Casimicrobium huifangae: one gene and its partner. The protein of the gene in region 1 interacts with the protein of each later gene in a pairwise test. Links are inferred from orthologs where the notes say so. Each region holds a gene or a part of one and is shown on either strand. Other genes may lie near its edges.

Region 1 (7,942 bases):
CGCCGGTGTCCACGCGGACACCTGAACCCATCGTGCTGGATACGCTAACTTTCTTCAGATACACGCCTTTTGATGATGCCGGCTTTGCTTTCTGCAGTGCCTCCATGAGCGCACGCAGGTTTGTTTCAAGCGCAGGTACTTCGAACGAGGCGCGACCGATCGTGGCGTGCACGATACCGGCCTTGTCGGTGCGGTACTGCACCTGACCGGCCTTGGCGTTCTTGACGGCGCCAGCGACATCGGCGCTGACCGTCCCGACCTTCGGGTTCGGCATCAGGCCTCGCGGACCGAGCACCTGACCGAGCGTACCGACCACACGCATGGCGTCCGGGGACGCGATGACGACGTCGAACTCCATGAATCCGCCTTTGACGCGCTCCGCCAGGTCGTCGAAGCCGACGACGTCCGCACCTGCTGCCTTGGCCTCGTCAGCTTTGGCACCTTGGGCAAACACTGCGACGCGAACGGTCTTGCCGGTACCGGCGGGCATCACGACGGAACCGCGGACGGTCTGGTCGGACTTCTTGGCATCGATGCCGAGGTTGACAGCGACGTCGATGGATTCATCGAACTTGGCAGTCGCCGTCGACTTGGCGAGCGTGAGCGCGTCAGCGACAGCGTAAAACTTGTTGCGGTCGACCTTGCCTTCGAGGGCCTTGGCGCGTTTCGAGAGCTTTGCCATGATTACTTCACTCCTTCGACGGTGATACCCATCGAGCGGGCGCTGCCCGCGATGGTGCGGACGGCGGCGTCCATGTCGGCCGCCGTGAGGTTCGGCATCTTGACCTTGGCAATCGCCTCAGCCTGGGCGCGCGTCAGCTTGCCGACCTTGTCGGTATGCGGGCGGGCCGAACCCTTTTGCACCTTCGATTCCTTCTTGATCAGATAGGTCGCAGGCGGCGTACCCATGATGAAGGTGAAGCTCTTGTCGGCGAACGCGGTGATGGTCACCGGGATCGGCATGCCGGGCTCCATGCCCTGGGTCTGCGCGTTGAACGCCTTGCAGAACTCCATGATGTTGAGACCGCGCTGACCGAGCGCCGGGCCGATCGGGGGCGACGGATTCGCCTTTCCCGCCGGAACTTGCAGCTTGATAAAGCCGACGATTTTCTTTGCCATGATGGCTCCTGGTTTTGGGTGATTGCGAACGCCGATTGATTACGACGCTCTCCCCGTTAAAAACGACCGGCAAACGCTTCGCCAGTCACTTCAAAACTATGCTTTTTCGACCTGTCCGAAGTCGAGCTCAACTGGCGTAGAGCGGCCAAAAATCATGACCGACACGTGTAGCTTCGATTTCTCGTAGTTCACGTCTTCGACGTTGCCCATGAAGTCGGTGAACGGACCGTCTTTGACTCGCACCGCCTCGCCAACCTCGAACAACACCTTGGGTTTCGGCTTTTCGCCGCCGGTCTGCACCTGATTGAGGATGTTGTCGACTTCTTTTTGCGAAATCGGCGCCGGACGTGTCGCGGTGCCGCCGATAAACCCGGTCACCTTGGGCGTGCTCTTGACCAAGTGCCAGGTCTCGTCTGTCATGTCCATTTCGACGAGCACATAGCCCGGGAAGAACTTGCGCTCGGAGGTTGACTTCTGGCCGTTGCGGATTTCGACTACTTCTTCGACCGGCACCAGCACCTGGCCGAATTGGTCAGCAACATCCGAGCGGGCGATGCGCTCGACCAGCGCTTTCTGCACGCTCTTCTCGAACCCGGAAAAGGCATGCACGACATACCAGCGCTTCGGCTTGGCGACAGCGGCGTCTGCAATCGTTGCGTTTTCCATGATGATTCCGTTATTTGTCGTTGCGGTGGACCGGGCAGCTTTAGCCGCGCTTGGTCAGCCACTGGATGATGTAGCCAATCGAGGTATCTACCGCAAACAGGAAGATGGCCATGATCACCGCAAATGCGAACACGATCAGCGTCATCTGCACGGTCTCCTTGCGCGTCGGCCAGGCGACCTTCTTGCCTTCGTCAACCGACTCACGCGCAAACTGGAGGAAGTCCTTGCCCGGCGCGGACGCATAGGCAACCCCGGCACCCGCGAGCAGACCGGCGAGCACCATCAGCATGCGCAACGCCATCGCCGATTCGGCGAAGTGATAGAAGCCATAGACACCCGCCGCAACGCATACGCCTGCCGCAAGAAAGATGGCCCAATTTTTAGTCGTTTCGCTCATGCCTGATGACCAGCCTGTTCAGGGAATGCCACTGTTTTGTAAGTGGCAGGGGCGGAGGGAATCGAACCCCCATCGACGGTTTTGGAAACCGTAGCTTTACCACTAAGCTACGCCCCTAAAAACAGTGACGCGGCATCGGGTGCCGCGTTGGTGTTACTTAATAATTTTGGATACGACGCCGGCGCCGACGGTGCGACCGCCTTCACGGATGGCAAAGCGCAGCTTCTCTTCCATCGCGATCGGCGCAATCAGCGCCACCGTCATCTTCACGTTGTCGCCTGGCATCACCATTTCGGTGCCCGCCGGCAACGTCACCGAGCCAGTCACGTCCGTCGTGCGGAAGTAGAACTGCGGACGGTAGTTGTTGAAGAACGGGGTGTGACGACCACCTTCGTCCTTGGAGAGAACGTAGACTTCGCATTCGAAGTCGGTGTGCGGGGTGATCGAACCCGGCTTGGCCAGCACTTGACCACGCTCGACTTCTTCACGCTTGGTGCCGCGCAGCAGGATGCCGACGTTGTCACCGGCTTGACCCTGATCCAGCAGCTTGCGGAACATTTCCACGCCCGTGCAGGTGGTCTTCAAGGTGGGCTTGATGCCGACGATTTCGATTTCTTCGCCGACCTTGACGATGCCGCGCTCAACTCGACCGGTCACCACGGTGCCACGACCGGAGATCGAGAACACGTCTTCCACCGGCATCAGGAAGGCGCCGTCAACTGCGCGCTCCGGCGTCGGGATGTAGGTGTCGAGCGCTTCGGCCAGACGGTCGATGCAGGGCTCGCCCAGATCGGACTTGTCGCCTTCGAGAGCAAGCTTGGCGCTGCCCTTGACGATTGGGATGTCGTCGCCCGGGAAGTCGTATTTGCTCAGGAGCTCACGAACTTCCATTTCGACCAGTTCGAGCAGCTCGGCGTCGTCCACCATGTCACACTTGTTCAGGAAGACGATGATGTACGGTACACCGACCTGACGCGACAGCAGGATGTGTTCGCGCGTTTGCGGCATCGGGCCGTCAGCTGCAGAGACCACGAGGATGGCGCCGTCCATCTGGGCGGCACCGGTGATCATGTTCTTGACGTAGTCGGCGTGCCCCGGGCAGTCCACGTGGGCGTAGTGGCGGTTGGCCGTTTCGTATTCGACGTGCGCGGTGTTGATGGTGATGCCGCGTGCCTTTTCTTCCGGCGCCGCGTCAATCTGGTCGTAGGCCTTCGCCTCGCCGCCAAACTTGCGCGACAACACCGTGGTGATCGCTGCCGTCAACGTCGTCTTGCCGTGATCCACGTGCCCAATCGTGCCTACGTTCACGTGCGGCTTCGTACGCTCAAACTTGCCTTTTGCCATGATCGCTACCCTCGTGAGGTGTTTTTCAAAGAACTGGTGCCCATGACGCGGATTGAACGCACGACCTCTCCCTTACCAAGGGAGTGCTCTACCACTGAGCTACATGGGCGGATGTTTGGGGTCTTCGCAAAGATCACAAACATCTGACCATCAACGGTGCTGCGCTGGAGCGGGTGAAGGGAATCGAACCCTCGTCATAAGCTTGGAAGGCTTCTGCTCTACCATTGAGCTACACCCGCGGGGATTCAGATTCAGTTCGACATCACCAACTTGCGAAAACCCGCACAGGCGCACTGGCGGAAAAGACGCGGTCCGCGCTTGTCAATTCGCACACCCGGATAGCGGGCATTCAAATTGGTGGAGAGGGCTGGATTCGAACCAGCGTACTCATAGAGGGCAGATTTACAGTCTGCTGCCATTAACCACTCGGCCACCTCTCCACGCGGAGGAGCCATAAATTATGCAGCATGTCGGACGTCCCGTCAAACCGGTTGTAACGGCAGATCGGCGGTGTGCGCACGCGATACAGCTTCGATCTGCATGCTCAGCCGCATGAGGCCTGACAAGCCGAAATCACTGAAGTCGACTTGGTACTGATTTCCACGCCATGCCGTTATCCAACGTGGCTTTCAGCAGAAAGGTGTTGGCGGGAAGTTGGCGGAGGTGGTGAGATTCGAACTCACGGATAACTTGCGCTATCGCCGGTTTTCAAGACCGGTGCCTTAAACCGCTCGGCCACGCCTCCGTCGTTAACGATTTTAGCTGCCTTGCTGACAAACCTCGTTGTTGATTGTAGTTTTTTCTTGTTATAAAACTACAAAATGCCTACTTCGCCAGCATCATCCCCTCCGTCGGCACCTCCAGTCAACGCCGCAGTCGCCCGCGTCACCGTCGCAATCGCCACGCGCAGTCAGGCGCGCCGGGCTGCATATCTGGCAACACTTGCGTCCCAGCGCCAGCATCGCGCCGAACGCCTTTCGCGCAAGCGCCTGAGTGCAGCTAACTTGGCGCACGGTTACGCGGCCCTGCCCAGTGGCGACAAATTGCGCGTGGTGAGCGAACCGGTGCCGATGATCGGCGTTGTCTCAGCCTACAACGACGTGCTCTCGGCGCATCAGCCGCTGGCCGACTACCCGGCGATGATCAAGGACGAAGTGCGCCGACACGCCGCCGTGGCGCAGTTCGCGGGCGGCGTGCCCGCGATGTGCGACGGTGTCACGCAGGGCCAGCCGGGCATGGAGCTTTCGCTCTTTTCGCGCGATGTGATCGCGATGTCCACCGCCGTGGCGCTGACTCATGATCTCTACGACGGTGCCATGCTGCTAGGCGTGTGCGACAAGATTGTGCCGGGCTTGCTGCTGGGCGCGCTCTCGTTCGGTCACCTGCCCGCGATCTTCGTGCCCGCGGGGCCGATGCCGAGCGGTTTGTCAAACAAGGAAAAAGCCAACGTCCGCAAGCTGCACGCGCAAGGCAAAGTGGCGCCGACCGCGCTGCTCGAAGCCGAGATGGCGGCGTATCACGGCGAAGGCACCTGCACCTTCTACGGCACCGCCAACAGCAATCAGTTATTGCTTGAAGCGATGGGTCTGATGATTCCCGGCGCCGCCTTCGTGCAGCCAAACGATCGACGCCGTGCGCTGCTCACCCGCGCTGCAGCGGCACGCATGGTGGCGCTGGCCAGGCGGGCGCAAGCGGGCCACGACACGGCTGGGCTCGGCCAATGGATCGACGAAAAGGTGCTGGTCAATGCCATCGTCGCGCTACTGGCGACGGGAGGCTCGACCAATCACACGATGCACTGGGTCGCCATCGCGCGCGCGGCCGGCTTTGAGCTGACATGGCAGGACATTGACGCGCTGTCGCGTGTGACGCCGCTATTGACGCGGCTTTACCCCAATGGCGAAGCAGACGTGAACGACTTTGATCGCGCCGGTGGCACAGCCTTCCTGTTCCGTGAGCTGCTCGCTGTCGGGCTGATGCACGACGATGTCGAGACGGTGATGGGGCGCGGCATGGGACATTACACACGCGCGCTCTCCGGGATGAAGGACGAGGAATCCGGTTCGCTCGCCTACGAGCCGGCAAGCGCGGTATCGGGCGATCTCACCGTACTACGCCCGGCAGGCGAGCCGTTCAGCCGGGAAGGCGGCCTGCGTGTGCTCGCCGGCAATCTCGGTGAAGCGGTGGTCAAGGTGTCCGCCGTTGCGCTGGAACATCGCGTGATCACCGCACCGGCGCATGTGTTCGATACCCAAGCCGACGTGATCGCTGCGTTCAAGGCAAACCGCTTCGAACGCGACGCAGTGGTCGTCGTTCGCTTTCAGGGGCCGCGCGCCAGTGGCATGCCGGAATTACATCAACTCACGCCCGCACTGTCGGTGTTGCTCGATCGCGGCATCAAGGTGGCACTGGTGACCGACGGCCGCATGTCCGGCGCCTCGGGTCGGGTGCCTGCGGCGATTCACGTCACGCCCGAAGCGGCCGCTGGTGGCGCGCTTGCGCGCGTGCAAGACGGCGACGTCGTGACGGTCGATTGCGAAAACGGCTCGCTCGCGGTGCATGTCGGCAGTGACGCTCTCGCCGCTAGAACTCCCGCAGGGGCGCCTCCCCCAGCAGCGGGCTGGGGGCGCGAATTGTTCGGCGTGTTTCGCGACAATGTGAGCGATGCCAACCAGGGGGCATCGGTGCTGTTTCGCTGACCCCACTACCTCGTTGACCGCTTCTGGAAGCACTAATGGACTTGAATCACACCCTCCGTCGCCTGGGCTACGTGCCCGTCATCGAAATCGACCACGCCGATGACGCGGTGCCGCTCGCCGAGGCGCTGCTGGCGGGCGGTGTCGGCTGCATCGAAGTGACACTGCGCACCCCAGCCGGCCTGCCGTCAATTGCCGAAATCGTGAACTCGGGTCTGCCCATGATGGTGGGCGTTGGCACGGTGACGCACGCTGATCAGGTGCACGCCTGCGTCGATGCAGGTGCGCAGTTCGCGGTGTCGCCTGGCTACACGCACGCGATTGGCCGCGCCTGCCATGACGCGCATCTACCCCTGTTGCCCGGCACGGTGACGCCATCGGAAGTGCTCACCGCGCTCGACGACGGCTGGCACACACTCAAGTTTTTCCCCGCCTCGTTATACGGCGGCGCAGCTTGGTTGAAGGCGATTCACGGGCCGATCCCGCAGGCCAATTTCTGCCCGACCGGCGGTATTCGCGACGAAGACATTCCGGCCTATCTCGCCTGTCCGAATCTTGCGGCTTTCGGCAGCTCGGCCGTGGCGCCGCGCTCTATGATTGCGGAGCGGAAGTGGCACGAAATCACTGAGCGGGCGAAGAAGCTGATGGCCGTCGTGCGCGCACACCGGCCGTTGTAGGAGCGGCTCCGCCGCGACACGACTTCAGTGTTTCAGAAGACCGCGGCAAAGCCGCTCCTACAGCTGTGTCGCGACCCAGCTAGAAATCGCCGAGCGGATCGAATCCACCTCGCCAATCGCCGGAGATACCGTGAACAGTACGGCCGGATGCGTCGTCTGCGCCGTCTCGATCAACGCCGCAAGATCGCGCCGCGTATGCGCTCCTTCAGCGAGAAACAGCGGGATCACCCGGATCTGCGCGGCGCCCTGCTCGACCAGTGAATTCACGCTGGCGGCAAAGTCTGGCTGCATGAACTCGAGAAATGCCAGCTCGGCCAGCTTGGTGGCATGCATGCCACGAAAGTCAGCCAGGATAGCGTCGAACGGACGACGCCAGTTGGTGTCGCGCGAGCCGTGGGCGAAAAAGAGAATGGCTGAGTTGGACACGCGCTCCCCCTGAGATGGCAGCCCGATTGGCTGCAAGCACAGATTAGCGCAGATCACACGATCTGGTTCCCGCGTTCGTCGCGTGAGGCCGCGAATCGTCGCAGGTCGCAGGGCGCGGTCAAAGAACGCGCCGCATCCCTTCCACATCAAATCCGGTAGCAGCTGCGGATTGGGCCAGTTGTTCCGCCCGCGCGCGCATCGACTCGCCGACGACCAGCACTGCCGGGCTTCGCAGCGACTGCGTTGCGAAGTCTTCGACCATTGCACCCACCATCGAGCAGACGGTGCGGGAGTTGGCCCGCGAGGCGTTCTCCACGGCAAGCACCGGCGTATCTGCCGCCAGTCCGCCCTCCAGCAAACTCGCCTGCAGCGACGCCACGCGCGCGACGCCCATGTAGACGACCAGCGTCAGCGCGCTCTGCGCCAGTGCCTGCCAGGGGATTTCCGCGCCCTCGGCACCGTGGGCCGTGATGAAGGCGACGCCGTGTGCATGGTCACGGTGCGTCAGCGAGCTTTTCACCGTTGCCGCGGCGGCGAGGCCGGCAGTGACGCCAGGGACGATCTCGAACTCAATACCCGCCGCTTCCAGCACCGCAATTTCCTCGCTCGCCCGCCCG
Region 2 (5,488 bases), 2.6 Mb from region 1 along the record:
ACACCGAACCCGGCGTAGAACGGGCTCTTTTGTTGCGCAAAAGCAGTCGCGGTCAGCAACAAACCGGCGGCAACGACGGAGGTTCGAAGGAGGGAGGGGTTACGAAGCTTCATGGAGACCAATCACTTTTTTCTAGTTGAAACCATCACTAGACCTGTCGTTCGCGAGCGAGTTCCCGCCTCGCCGTCATCCATCGTCAAGCGCACGGCAGTCGGCCAGACTTGCAATTTCCCGTCGCAACATCAACTAACATTCATCTTTGGCATCAACCGACGGACGCGACAGGAAAATTCACCCATGAGCGAAAACATCACCCACGTTACCGACGCCACCTTCAGCGACGACGTACTCAAGTCCGATACGCCCGTGCTGGTTGATTTCTGGGCGGAGTGGTGCGGCCCGTGCAAGATGATTGCGCCGGTGCTGGAAGAAGTCGCCGTGTCGCACGCCGGCAAGATCAAAATCGCCAAGGTCGATGTCGATGACAACCGGGAAGTGGCCGCCAAGTACGGAATCCGTGGCATTCCGACGCTGCTGCTGTTCAAAAACGGTGAACTGGCCGCGCAAAAGGTTGGCGCGCTGTCGAAGGCCCAACTGACCGCTTTTGTTGACAGCAACGTCTAAGCCCGTCACAATTCGGTTTCAGTAATGCCCCGCTGTCCTGGCGGGGCTAAATTCCCCAGCAAAAACAAAGTCTTCAGCGCGCAAGCGCCAGTCTGTTCACACATTCCCCTTTCGCGAGCCCGCTCCGCATGTTCATCGCGTTGAGCCGCTCATTCCGCCGCCCGAGGGTGGCCACTCACTCCCTACAGCATGAATCTCGCTGAACTCAAAGCCAAATCCGCCGCCGAACTCCTCGAAATCGCGACCGCTCACGAGCTGGAAAACGCGAACCGCTTCCGCAAACATGACCTGATCTTCGCCCTGCTCAAGCAGCAGGCCAAGAAGGGCGAAAGCATCCGCGGCTCCGGCGTGCTCGAAGTCCTGCCCGACGGCTTCGGCTTCCTGCGTTCGCCCGAGGCGAGCTACCTGGCCGGCACCGACGACATCTATATTTCACCGTCGCAGATCCGCCGTTTCAACCTGCACACCGGCGACTCGATTGAGGGCGAAATCCGCACCCCGAAAGAAGGCGAGCGCTATTTCGCGCTCACCAAGCTCGACAGCGTCAACGGCCTGCCCCCCGAGGCCGGCAAGAACAAGGTGCTGTTCGAAAACCTGACGCCGCTGTTCCCCGACGAGCCGCTCAAGCTCGAGCGCGAGATCAAGGCCGAAGAAAACATCACCGGCCGCGTGATCGACATCGTGGCGCCGATCGGCAAGGGCCAGCGCGGCCTGCTGGTCGCCCCGCCGAAGTCCGGCAAGACCGTCATGCTGCAGCACGTGGCGCACGCCATCGCCAGCAACCATCCCGACGTCGTGCTGATCGTGCTGCTCATCGACGAGCGCCCCGAAGAAGTGACCGACATGCAGCGCACCGTGCGCGGCGAGGTCGTCGCATCCACCTTCGACGAGCCCGCGACGCGCCACGTGCAGGTCGCCGAGATGGTCATCGAAAAGGCCAAGCGCCTGGTCGAACACAAGAAAGACGTGGTGATCCTGCTCGACTCGATCACCCGCCTGGCCCGCGCCTACAACACCGTGATGCCGTCGAGCGGCAAGGTGCTGACCGGCGGCGTTGAGGCCAACGCGCTGCAGCGCCCCAAGCGCTTCTTCGGCGCGGCGCGCAACATTGAGGAAGGCGGCAGCCTGACCATCATCGCCACGGCGCTGATCGATACCGGCAGCCGCATGGACGATGTGATCTACGAAGAATTCAAGGGCACCGGCAACATGGAAATCCACATGGATCGCCGCATGGCCGAAAAGCGTGTCTACCCGGCGATCAACATCGGCCGCTCGGGCACCCGCCGCGAAGAGCTGCTGCTCGAGCCGAGCGTGCTGCAAAAGACCTGGATCCTGCGCAAGCTGTTCTCCGAAATGGACGAGATCGAGGCGATGGAAAAGCTGCAGAAGCACATGCGCGAGACCAAGAACAACAAGGAGTTCTTCGAGGCGATGACGCGGGCGCGCTAGTGCGTCCCTCGGCCGGCACGATTCCGGCCCGTCTCGCTTGTTCGTGATCGCCGGCGCCGCCGCTTTTGGCGGCGATCATCCTATCGTTTGTCATTGCCGCTTTTTCGCGGCAGTGACGCCAATGCGGCCTCCGCGCGCTGGACGCCTGTTTTCAACAGTTGCAGCATTTCGCCATTGTCGCGCTGGATCATGTCTTCGATCTGTGGCAGCAGGCGATTGGCCTCACGAAACCCCTCTACGGCCTCGGCGATCATCTGGGCGCACTCGCCGCCCGTGGGAGCAGCCGGGCTCGCGCACAAGCGCAGCTTGACCTCCGCACTCAAGGCCGCCATTCCCACCCTCACGGCAACCCCCTGACGCTCCGCAGCCAGGCTGGCGGGCAAGGTGGCCGCTTCGGCCAGAGTCGCCTGCACCAGCGCGTGCAGTGCCACCGGATCGGACCTTGCTGACAACTCCATTTCGATCTCGGCCATCGCGGCGGCAACGGAGTTCAGCTTTGCTTGCGCCAGATTTGGCTCGAGTCTGGCCAACGCCTGCGCGTGCTCGCGGGCACGCCGAAAACCGTTTCGTGCGCCGTTGAGATCACCTGCCTCGCGGGCCAGTTCGGCCGCCATTGAGGTGGCGAACGCGAGGTTGGCCAGAGTGCCGACTTGCCCCGGGCGGGCGAAATTCAGCGCTTCGAACGCGCGAACTGCCTCATCGCCCAGTTGTCGCGCCGTCGCTTTCGCAATCTCGGGCGGTGCGTGCTCCGAGGCAACGGTCGCGACGTAAAGCGTGGTGATCGCACGCTTGCCTTCCACCTCGGCATGCAGATCGGCGGCAAGGCGGCGTTGTGCCAGCTCCCGATGAATGGCCAGCGCCTCTTGCGCCAGCGACCAGCGTTCGGCTGACGGTACGTCAACCGCTCCCAGTCTCGCCGCTTCGATCAGTGCATCGGCGCGGGCCAATTGCATCGATTCATTGGCCGCGAAAGTCACCGCGGTACGCGCCAAACTGATCGCCGCTGCACGCTGTACGCCCGCTTCCCTGGCATCACTGGCGTTCACCAGCGCAGCGGCAAGCTCGGTGCGGGCCGCCAGCTCCAGCCGGATGCGCTGCATCGCATCAGCACCGTTCGCTGCAGCCTGTCCAATCAAAGCAAGTGCACGCTGCAACAAGGCCGCTTGCGATTTCGCATCGGCCAGGTCCCGAGACTGCACTTTCGCCAGATTGATAAAGCCCTTGGCCGCCTCAAGTGCCAGCGCCGGGTCTGACGCTGAGTCCTTCGCCAGCGCCGACAAATACTCGGCGCCGGTATCTACCATTTCCTTCTGCACGGCCCTGGTACCGGGAATCTCCTGCAACTGGTCGAAGAATTTGAAGATGAATCCGTTGACCAGAGTGCGCACATCGGCAAAGTGGCGTTCTGCGCGCGCCTGCGCCAGCCGTGCCTCACGGGCCTGCCACGCGGTCGCAGCAATGCCGCCGAGCAATCCCACGACCGCGAGCGCGGCAAAGCTTACGGCCCAGCGGTTACGTGAGACGAACCTGCTGGTGCGGTAGCCGAAGGTATCGGCTCGGGCGCGCACCGGCAGCCTCGCGCGATAGCGGCGTACATCGTCAGCGAGTTGTTCGGCGGACGCATAGCGCCGTTCCGGCTCCTTGCGCAGCGCCATCAGCACGATGTTGTCGAGATCGCCGCGAACGCCGTTGCGCAGGCGGCGCAGCGCTGCTGATGGCAAGGCCGGGGTAGCAGCACCGCTGACCAGTGTGGGCGTCAGCGCGCTGCTCGGCACATCGGGACTGCGCTCGCAGATTTCGCGCGCCAGATCCAGCGGCTGCGTTGACCTGGCCCGGTACGGCGAGGTGCCGGTCAGCAACTCATACAGCACAACGCCGAGCGCGTAGATGTCGGTGGCAGTAGTGACGGCTTCGCCGCGGACCTGTTCCGGGCTGGCGTACGCGGGTGTCATCACCTGCTGGGTGACGAGTGCAGCGCCGGTGTCGGCCTCAACCAGCTTCGCGATGCCGAAATCGAGCAGCTTGACCACGCCGTCCTTCGTCACCAGGATATTGCCGGGCTTCAGGTCGCGGTGCACCACGAGCCGCTGGTGGGCAAACTGCACTGCGGCGCACACCGCCTCGAACAGCGCCAGCCGTTGCCCGAGCGGCAATGCACGCGCTTGCGCATATTGCGTGATCGGCTCGCCGTCGACGTACTCCATCACAAAATATGGCAACCCCTCTGCGGTGCTACCACCGTCAAGCAGGCGCGCGATGTTGGGGTGATCGAGACTGGCGAGGATCTGCCGCTCGGCCACGAAACGTTCGACTACGTCGGGCCGCTCGCGACCGTCACGGATCAACTTGATCGCCACATCCTGCTGGTAAGCATCGTCGGCGCGCACCGCCTTGAACACCGCGCCCATGCCACCACGGGCGATCTCGGCCACGATTTCCCAGGCACCAAGTCGGCGGCCAATCCAGGCTACCTCCGGCTTGTCCGCACCGTCCGGTCCAAGTCCTTGCGCCAGCGCATCTCGCACCTGTTGCGCCACCTGCGTGCGCTCCAGCGTGTGAGCGTCGCTGTCGGCGAGACGCAGGAATTGCCCGACTTCGGCGTTGAGTGCAGAGTCGTCACCGCAGGCAGCCTCAACAAACGCGCGGCGCCGGGCCGGATCGGTAATCTCCAGCGCGTCGGCAACGATGTCGCTGACCCGTTGCCAGCGCTCGCGCTCGGCCTCTGAAACCACGTCCACGCTGCTCGTGGACGGCGCCGATGGCGGCTGCTCACTCATCGCGAGCGGCCGCGATTTCGCGTTGCAGGAACAAACGGGCAACCGCCCAGTCTCGCTTCACAGTGGCGATGGAAAGGCCCAGCACCTCCGCCGTCGCCTCAATCGACAGGTCGCCGAAAAAACGCAGATGTACGACGTCGGCCTGCCGGGGGCTGAGCGCCTGCAAACGCTGCAGGGCCTGATCAAGTGCGATGAAATCCATCTCCTGCGCTACGGCCGCGTCAGTCGCGTCCGCGTCGCGCGCAACGAGCTGGCGGGTGGCGTGATCGGCGTAGCCGGTGAGCGTGCGGTCGAGGCGGGTGATGTGCACGTCACCACCACGCTTGACAGCACGTTTCGCCCGGGCGTGATCCACCAGCACGTGACGCATGATGCGCGCAGCAAGGCGGAAAAAATGGCTGCGATCCCGAGGCGACAGGCCGGTTGCCTCGCACATGCGCGCGTAGGCTTCGTTGACCAGTGCGGTGCTCTGCAGCGTGTGGTCGGCCCGTTCGTGGCGCAGTTGTGCGCGCGCGACGCGCTTCAACGCCGCGTAGATCTGCGGCGTCAGCTCGTCCACCACCGCCTGCGCCTCGGTTTCGTCGCCACCGGCGAAGCGCGCCAGCGGGCCTGCAAGCGCTGTTGGTGCATCGTGG

What was found.
Region 2: the proteins of nusG (region 1) and rho interact in binary tests that used the Escherichia coli proteins (3 or more experiments, as listed by UniProt). The link is inferred for Casimicrobium huifangae from one-to-one orthologs.

The regions. Positions count from the first base shown.
Region 1 is NZ_CP041352.1:995,985-1,003,926, reverse strand. Bases 1-2,854 are described here. They hold nusG (transcription termination/antitermination protein NusG), read right to left. Parts: upstream 1,786-2,854; coding sequence 1,216-1,785; downstream 1-1,215. Other genes in these bases: tuf (elongation factor Tu), read right to left, coding at 2,336-2,854; secE (preprotein translocase subunit SecE), read right to left, coding at 1,826-2,182; rplK (50S ribosomal protein L11), read right to left, coding at 685-1,119; rplA (50S ribosomal protein L1), read right to left, coding at 1-682. Also shown: more of tuf, read right to left, coding at 2,855-3,526; edd (phosphogluconate dehydratase), read left to right, coding at 4,348-6,225; FKL89_RS04565 (bifunctional 4-hydroxy-2-oxoglutarate aldolase/2-dehydro-3-deoxy-phosphogluconate aldolase), read left to right, coding at 6,261-6,899; FKL89_RS04560 (sirohydrochlorin chelatase), read right to left, coding at 6,957-7,325; cobA (uroporphyrinogen-III C-methyltransferase), read right to left, coding at 7,444-7,942. UniProt on the Escherichia coli protein: Part of the processive rRNA transcription and antitermination complex (rrnTAC). The complex forms an RNA-chaperone ring around the RNA exit tunnel of RNA polymerase (RNAP).
Region 2 is NZ_CP041352.1:3,634,005-3,639,492, forward strand. What follows is about bases 1-2,944. They hold rho (transcription termination factor Rho), read left to right. Parts: upstream 1-813; coding sequence 814-2,076; downstream 2,077-2,944. Other genes in these bases: FKL89_RS16450 (outer membrane beta-barrel protein), read right to left, coding at 1-113; trxA (thioredoxin TrxA), read left to right, coding at 298-624; FKL89_RS16465 (serine/threonine-protein kinase), read right to left, coding at 2,157-2,944. Outside these bases: more of FKL89_RS16465, read right to left, coding at 2,945-4,853; FKL89_RS16470 (ECF-type sigma factor), read right to left, coding at 4,846-5,488. UniProt on the Escherichia coli protein: Facilitates transcription termination by a mechanism that involves Rho binding to the nascent RNA, activation of Rho's RNA-dependent ATPase activity, and release of the mRNA from the DNA template.